DNA from 2 places in the Enterococcus sp. LJL90 genome. Region 2 is predicted to be linked to the other one. Evidence: riboswitches for the same ligand, from Rfam matches in the RefSeq annotation. Region 2 holds a riboswitch; the other holds the start of a gene.
The links. A riboswitch is a leader RNA that binds a small molecule or an ion and turns the genes downstream of it on or off. The one in region 2 is predicted to bind thiamine pyrophosphate.
Positions count from the first base shown of each region.

Region 1: linked by a shared signal. The riboswitch ahead of thiT (energy-coupled thiamine transporter ThiT) and the one ahead of tenA (thiaminase II) in region 2 are both predicted to bind thiamine pyrophosphate.

Region 1 is NZ_JBXPBQ010000001.1:174,650-178,866, forward strand. It holds gene AC1Z3S_RS00810 (helix-turn-helix transcriptional regulator) at 1-182, shown strand, start outside; gene AC1Z3S_RS00815 (helix-turn-helix domain-containing protein) at 768-1,445, shown strand; gene thiT (energy-coupled thiamine transporter ThiT) at 1,832-2,434, opposite strand; TPP riboswitch at 2,479-2,579, opposite strand; gene AC1Z3S_RS00825 (hypothetical protein) at 2,631-3,413, opposite strand; gene AC1Z3S_RS00830 (class A sortase) at 3,753-4,217, shown strand, end outside.
Region 2 is NZ_JBXPBQ010000001.1:936,855-941,071, reverse strand. It holds gene AC1Z3S_RS04300 (asparaginase) at 1-184, shown strand, start outside; gene AC1Z3S_RS04295 (acyl-ACP thioesterase domain-containing protein) at 289-1,029, opposite strand; gene AC1Z3S_RS04290 (hypothetical protein) at 1,296-1,556, shown strand; TPP riboswitch at 1,778-1,879, shown strand; gene tenA (thiaminase II) at 1,958-2,629, shown strand; gene AC1Z3S_RS04280 (MIP/aquaporin family protein) at 2,706-3,356, opposite strand; gene AC1Z3S_RS04275 (GNAT family N-acetyltransferase) at 3,554-3,964, opposite strand.

The sequences.
Region 1 (4,217 bases), 760 kb from region 2:
AACTGACAGCCGGCAATCCATGGGCTTATAGTTACCGAACCAAACAAGGCAATTACGATTTTGTTCCAATTAAAAACCCTCAACAGGCTGAGGATTTTCAAACGATCATGGCAAGTTTGGATTCAGGTGGGGAGTATTTTAAAGTCCTAACTGAACAGCCTATCATAAAATATATCACCTGAAAACTGCTTGTAACTGAGCAGTTTTTTTCTATATATAAATAGAAGTTTTAGGATTTTGATTGGTTGACGGAAGAGATGAAAGGAAAAAATTTTACTTAGAACAGGACAGTGTGTCAACTAGTTACATAAAAAGAAAAATTTTTTCGATCATAAGATAATAAAAATTAGCGGCTGCAGTTTTAATAGAACTGGGAATTTGATTAAACGTTTCAGTATTTGCAATGGGAGAGGATTTCTTCCTCAAAAGGAAATACTTTTAACTTTTTAAATAGTTATCTTAGGAACTGCTTTTATTGCAGTTTTTCGTTGCTATAATCTGAGAGGGTACACAGAATATTTAAGGATGAAAATAATTGCAATTAATTATAAATATAGAAATATAAAAAAATATTACTTTAAAACGGCCAAATATAAATTGACACTTTATTGTAAAGCTTTTAAAATTATTAGTGAATCATATCAAAAATGATATTTCTTATTTTTGATAATTAGTCATAGATAAATAAAAATCGGTAGATGTTTGCTTTTTTTTAAAGTTTTGTAATAGCAAGGAGTAAAAAAGGTAAATTTTTAGGAGGTGTTGTGGTGGCACATATAGGGATTCTTACGAAGGATGTTTTATCAGAATCAGATTTTCAAAATAAACTTCAACTATTGGGATATGAAGTTTTTTGCTCGAAAGTCATGTTTGAGAGTATTTTGAAGAGACGAGGGCAGAAGTATTTGGATATTTTCACCATTATCATAATTAGTCAAACTATTTTTTTGGAAGAAGAAATCCAACCAATTATTGCTGCGACAAAGGCTGCAGATGCTGTTTTACTTCAGGTAACTGAGGAAAATACAGCGAAGAATACTGTTGAACATGAGGAATTTGGGGTTTTAAAAAGAATCAGAAAAAATATTTCTTTAATTGAGTTAAAAGATATCATGACGGAAGCTGAAACAACTTTAGCTGAGCGAATCTCAAAGCAAAGTATTGAGATTCGCCAAGAGAAATTTTTGGATAGCTTATCCAAAAATGAGCGGAAAGTATTTATTATTTTGTTTAATGCACAGGGCAGTTTTATTGATCGAGAACAGTTAAGTCAGCTAATTTGGCCTGGTGAAGTGACAAATTCACGGTTGGTCCAACTTTCACAGCTAATCGCCAAAATTCGCAAGAAATTGGTGGGGGCGGGATTTTCTAAAGACAGCTTGAGTACGAACTGGACAAAAGGGTACGCTATATCCAACAAGTTGCAATCCACCCGTGGGCTTTAGAGAGCTTAGACAAATGAAAGTGAGCCCGTATTTTATTAAGGAGAAAATATCGTCTCCTATGCGGATATCCCGGAAAACTATGCCTACGTAAAGGATCGGGAACAGGTCGAGGAAGAATTGACGGCAGGTTTAGAAAAATTGGCCACTGCTGCGGAGTATGTCAACTAAAAAATCGAAATTTATAATACTTTAGATGTGGCTGCTAAAAATGGTAATTTTGGTCAACTATTAACCGTTGAGCTAGGTCCAGAAGGAATTCCTGCACGAATAACAGCCCGAGTATATGACAATCGAACATAAAAAATCCCTGCTTTTATTGGCAAGCACTGCCCTCAAGAAATCAAAATTGTTGAGGGCAGTGCACCAAATTGAAAGCAAGGATTTTTTTACTTCTTCGCCGAAAAAACCTGCGGTGCAGTCTTCACCACAAACAATGAAGGAGCTACTGAAACCAACACGCCTAAAACAACTGCGATGTAGATGGCGTTCATTAAAAAGCTGGCGCCGTTTAGCGTGAAGGAATACCAGTAAGGGCTCATGCCTTCGGGTGCGTAAGCGCCCCAGACGAATACGCCTGCCCAAAAGTGCCAGAACCAGCGGGAAAAGGCTGCGACAATGCCGCCAATCACAACGTATGTGATGGCTTTTTTTGTTTTGTCAGCACTGATAGCCTGCTGTACTTGGCGGGCGAAAATGCCCGCCATGCCGGCAAAAGCAAAGGCGAAGGGATATTCAAAAATAATTTGTGGTACTGATACCATATATTTCAGTGCGTTGCCGGAGACGATGCTTAAAAGGCCCCAGACAAAGCCGGCTGTTAGGCCGGGGATTAAGCCGCGGCGATAAGAATACAAAACTAACGGGACCATTCCCAGTGATAAATCTAAACTAGCGTTTAATGATTGCAACGGAATAAAAGACAAGGCCATTGCCATGGCCGCCACCAATGTTCCTTCGACCCACACACGAATATCCATTTTTTTCGACATAAAAAACCTCTCCTTTGGTCTATGCAAAGAAGAGGTTGGACGTGTCGTCTGACCATTACAATTCCTACGCTCGAATAACCGAAACAGGTACGAGGGTTTAGAGTATTACTCAATCTCAGCCACAAGGGCTCCCCTTTGCAAAGTTGTATTTAATTATGCATTTACTTTATCACAGATAATATGCTTTAGCGAGTAATTAATTTGCATTTTGGTTGATTAAATAATTTAAATCGTCATTTTCAATGGCGATTTGCCAGCTTTTTTCATTGGCGTTGTAAGTAATCGAAGCTGCTAGCTGCTCACTTGCTTGGGCTGATTGTGACTTCCAGAAGCGATCTTCCACAACGTAAATGGGTATTTTAAATAATTGATTGGTGTATTCCGCCTTATCAAAGCTAAAGGAAATTCCCTCCTGAAAGAGGTGCTTCAAGGTTTTCAGCTGACTTGTTGGAATCGGCTCAACAGCGCTGCTGCGGCGAAAAATCGAGCGGCGTTCATTGACCCGCGGCTGTAAAATTGTCGTGATTTTTTTCGCCAAGACTTGGAAAAATTCATCTAAGTAGCGGTAATAGGTCTTGCTGAAGTAGCCGCTACCATCGAAGTAGACAAAATTATTTTGCATTTTATAAAAAAACGGCGAACGTAGCGGATGCTGTGTGTGACCGAGATACAATAATTCAGAAATTTCAATCGGTGTTAATTCCTTGAGCATCGTCACATCATTAAAATCAATCCACTTGTTTTGGCTGCTGGGTCCCCGCCGTTGCCATTGCTGGCCGTAATTGATGACGGCCTCGGTCCCTTTAATCATCTTCATACCGGTATGAGATTCAAATTCCCCCATAGTTGTCGCGGTATCTAATAATAATAAATTCTTAGGCTGGTGGGTGATGGCAGCAAAAAAGTCGCTGGCATAGATGCCCCGCGTTAAAACGGTGTTATTCAATGTGTCGATGTGGACACAAATATTGCTGTTCAATTAAACCCCTCCCCATCCTAGATTATGCTAATTCTATTTTACCTTGTTTTCATTAAATTAGGTATTTCTTTTCTTTTAAGATTTTGTTACAAAGGAGACAAAAGTCAACAGTATTCTATCATTAAGCTGACGATTTTGCGGAAGAATTGGCGGCGAATGAAAAAAGAAAATTAAATTTCAGTTTTTGTGAAGGAAATTTTTTTAGTTTTTCAAATTTTTCACAAGGCTGTGAGACTATTCCCTGACAAGCGCAGTTTTACGAAATCTTAAAGGAAATGTGGTAAAATACCAATAAGAAAACGTTGGTTGTCTTAAGGGCAATCGACAGGAGGAACGGTCATGAGTAAGAAAAAGAAAGCTTCGGCTAAACGGCCGCAGCCAACCCGCAAAAGGAAAAAACGCAATCCGGTGCTCCGCTGGCTGTCGAATATTTTTCTGCTGCTGTTGCTAGTTGCCGGCCTGGCGTTAGTTTTTAATGAGCAGATTAAAGATTTTTTAATGGCCCGCAATACCGAGCAATATTCAATTGGTAATTATACGCGGGACGATATCGTTGAAAATCAGGATGCCCAGGCGACCTTTGATTATGATCAGGTTTCCGCCATTAGCACGGAGGCGGTTATCCAAGACCAATTTTCAGATTCGGATTTTGCGGTCATCGGAGCGGTAGCAGTGCCTTCAGTGGGGATTAACCTGCCGATTTTTAAAGGGGTTGAGTACAATGCCCTCTTTTATGGGGCTGGCACCACCAAAGAAAATCAAGTGATGGGAGAAGGCAATTACGGGCTGGCCAGTCACCGTGCC
Region 2 (4,217 bases):
TTCCCGTTGCTTTAACGGCATCGTTGAACCGATTTATGATTATCAAGGTGGCGGTCAAGAGCTGCAGCAATTAGGTGTCATCTTTTGCAATGGCATCAACAGCCAAAAGGCCCGCTTAAAATTATTGATTGCCATTAATAGCCAGTTGCTGGCCGCTGAACGGCAAGAGTTTTTGGAGGAATAGTAAAAAAACTTCAAAAAATTGTGAAAGTCGTGAAACGAAAAGCTAGCCTAACTAGCTGGCTTTTCAAAAGTCACTTCAAGATACAATTTTCTGAAGTTTTTTATTTATTTTATTGGCTCCCAAATAAAATTCGCTTCACAGCAAAGCTCGGTCCCCAGCCGAATTTCATGGCGGGTCAAAAGCTGTCCTTCTTTTTCAACAACTTCCACTAAGCTGTCCACCGTCGCACCATATTCAACCTCTTTATCAAAACGAATGTTGACGCTCAACGGCCGGTGCTCGACTAAAAATTGGTAGTCCAGTGCGTTAATCATCCAATTGAAATAAATTGAATTGTTGACATGATGATTGCTGTCAATATCGTAAAAACGGACCCGAAACGGTAGCGTCTTTCCTGTCTCCACCTTTTCAATTGCTGGAAATCGGCGAATTGATTTTACTTTGGTACTTTCATAAGGGGCAATGACCTCATCCGGCACACTGGTCACTTTGCGGGCTGCCATGTCCATCAAGACAAACACCGACTCAATTGCCACGAGCTCATTGCCAGCTGCATCATGAAACCAAAAGCTGCGATAACAGAAAAATTTATTGTATTCTTTGGCCTCCGTAGTAACTTGGCAAACTTCGCCGACTGTCGGCATTCTTGTGATAGCAATTTGATAATTGGTAATTACCCAACCTAAGCCCAGCTGATGGATATATTCATTCCCTCGATTAAACAACGCACTCTGATCTTCTGAAACCTTCACGGCAACACTTAAGAGTGCTGGAAAGGTCATCTGCTGATTGACATCACATTCATAAAAGGTTACTTCATGCTCTTTTGTATATTTTTTAGCCACAAACCTGCCTCCTCTTTCCTAATCGCAAATTTTGCGACAAAACTAAAGCTTCAATTCATTTTAGCAAATCTAGGAAACTATCAAAAGAAAATCCGAAAAAAAAATCGCTTTTACACCTATTTTTGAAAGGATTTCAAAGTTAGTGCTAGTTAAATCCCGGCTGTTCGCTTTTTGCCAACTGCAAAATCTTTTTTTCACTGTTGAAGCAGATTGTTTCGATAAATATGATTTGTTTGCTATTCTTTTACAAGGAGAGGAGGGAGAAAATGATTTTCTTGCATATTGTATTAGGAATTATTGCCTTTGCTGCATCCGTTAGCCTTGTAGTTGGTTTCCGTGATGTGATGGATCAGTTAAACGGCTTGCAAAAATTTGGTATTATCGGCTCTTTTATCGGAATTATCGGTTCCGCAGTGTTAGGCTTTATGTCTGCCAAAGTGGATATCAGCTTAATTTTCTTAACGTTAGCATTATTAGCAGTCTTCACGATTGTTTTATTTAAGAAAAAAGCACCAAAACAAGATTAATTTTTGCACTTATTTTATAAACTGCTAGCAAACAGTTGGCTTATCTTGAGAAACCTTTTCTAATTTTTTCACTTTATCGACCTTCAAAGATTGGTAAAGTTTCAAAAATTTTAAAACGGCTTTTCTCCAGATAACCACCGCAGCTAGTGGTTTATTTTTTTGCTTATTCTTGACTTCAATCTGACATCTGTTAGCATACTACTTAGCAAGACAAATAAAAAAATTTCTACTAGGGGCGCCTGCGGGCTGAGATAAACAAAAGTTTAGCACCCTTAGAACCTGAACTGGTTAGGACCAGCGGAGGGAAGTAGAGTTTAAGCAAGCTGAGGGTCTATCTGTAGCTGACTTAAACATACCATCCTGCGTCACGTCTTTAGAAGGACTTGAGGAGGATTTTTTTTATGAGAGTTACTGAAGAATTGCGCTTGGCAACAGAAGAAAGTTGGCAAAAAAGTTTACATCATCCTTTTGTAAAAGGAATTGTTCAAGGTGATTTGCTTCTGGAAAAGTTTAAATTTTATATTTTGCAGGACATTTATTATCTTAAGCATTACGGCAAAATCCATGCTATTGCTGCTTCACAAGCCGAGGATTTTGCTCTGACAGCCGTCTTGGCCGAAAAAGCCAAGCTGACTGCTGAAGCTGAGTTAACTGTCCATCAGGAGCACGCAGAAATTTTGAATATCAGTCAACAGGAAATTCAAGAATTGAAACCAGCTCCTACGGCTTATGCTTATACCTCGCACCTTTATCGTGCCAGCATGAGTGGCAGTTTGGCCCACACGATTGCGGCAATTCTCCCGTGTTATTGGTTGTATGCAGATATTGGTAAGACCTATGTCACAGCGCAGCCGGCACCAAAAATTTATCAGAATTGGCTGGCGACCTATGCCAGTGATTGGTTCCAAACCTCAACACAGGAAATGATTGACTTAATGGATGAATTGGCTGCTGACTTAACTAACCAGCAAAAAGCCAAAATTAAAGAGGATTTTATTCTTTCCAAAGAATACGAACTAGCTTTTTGGGAGATGGCCTTCACCGGCGAAACTTGGTTATCAGAAAAAAGCTGAAATTAATTAAAAAAGTGCCCACAAAAGTCAGTTTTGAATGCTAACTTTTGTGGGCACTTCTCGTTGGTTAAATTTTTTATTCTTCACTGCCCATTGCTTTACCTGCAAAAGCTGCCAGTGCTCCACCGACTAATGGAGCTAGTAAAAAGACCCAGTAATGACTGAGAGCCGTACCACCGGCGAACAATGCTGGTCCTAAGCTTCTTGCGGGATTTAAAGAGCCGCCAGTTAAATTCAAGGCCACAATAATTAAGAAGGCCAAGACTAAACCAATCGCAATTGGTGCCATTTGCGCATTACCAAATTGTTTGCTGGTGACCATTAAGATAACAAAAATAAATAAGAAGGTAATGATTACTTCCACCAAGAAAGCCATTCCTGCACTGATTTTTGAAAAATCATTTTGCCCGTATTGACCACTGTCTAAACCTAGGGCTGAAATAAAGATGGATAACACACCAGAAGCAGCGATTGCTCCTAAAGCTTGCGCAACAATATAAATTAGACCATCTTTGACTGACAATCTCTTATTAATCATCATTGCCATTGAGACCGCCGGATTAAAATTCCCACCGGAAACGCCGCCTACCGCATAGGCCATAATCGTGATGGCTAAACCAAAGCTCAAGCCAATTGCTAAAGTATCGCCTTGGGCAATCACAACTGTGCCGGTTCCTAAAAACACCAACATAAAAGTTCCTAAAAATTCTGCAAAATACTTTCTCATCGCTTCCACACCTTTTCTTAAACTGAAATAATTGCAGAGTTAATATAACACAAGTTTTAGAAAAAATTAAAGGATAAGCCTTTGCGAAAGCGTTTTAAATTATCTTTAAAATAGTAATTAAAAGCGAACGTTTTCTTTTTCTGTTTCTTTTAAATAAATGAGAAAATATAACATTTTTTTTGATAAACAAAAAATACTTAGCAGGTCAAGACCATAATAATTTCTCCATTGTCCGGATCAATTTGATGTGTATTCACAAAACCAGTCGCTTCATAAAATTGAAAAATTTTTTTATTTTCCCGATGAACGCTTAAAAGAATCTGAGTTACAGACCAATTTTGTTGCAAGTAATCAAGTAATTTTTTCATAAATCTTTGGCCGTAACCCTGATGCTGAAATTTTTGATCAATCATCAAGCGGTCAAGCCAAATTGTCTTCGTTTTTTCATCAAAAGCCCCCACCATCGCAAAGCCGACAATGATTTCATCATCTTGCAGAGCTAGAGGAAGCCAATTTAGCGATTTGTCATAAGCCGCTTCTAATAAAGAGTCTTTATTTGTTTCAATATAATTTTTTTGGTCAGTTGTTACTGACAAATTTGCTACCACACGCCAATTTTCCTCGGTAATTTCTTTTAGATATAGGATAAAAAACACTCCAATCTGAATTTATAAAACAGTTTTTATTTAAAGATAGCACAAGTTTGTCTTGGAAATGAAGTGTTAAGTTAGTTTGCTAATTTTATTGCTCAACACCAAAAAAAATTCTGAAAACGGCGAACTAAGCAAACGAAAATCCGGCCAATTGAAACGGAAATCATCGGCCCTTGTAATCTAAGTCAAAATGCAAGTTCATTTTTCC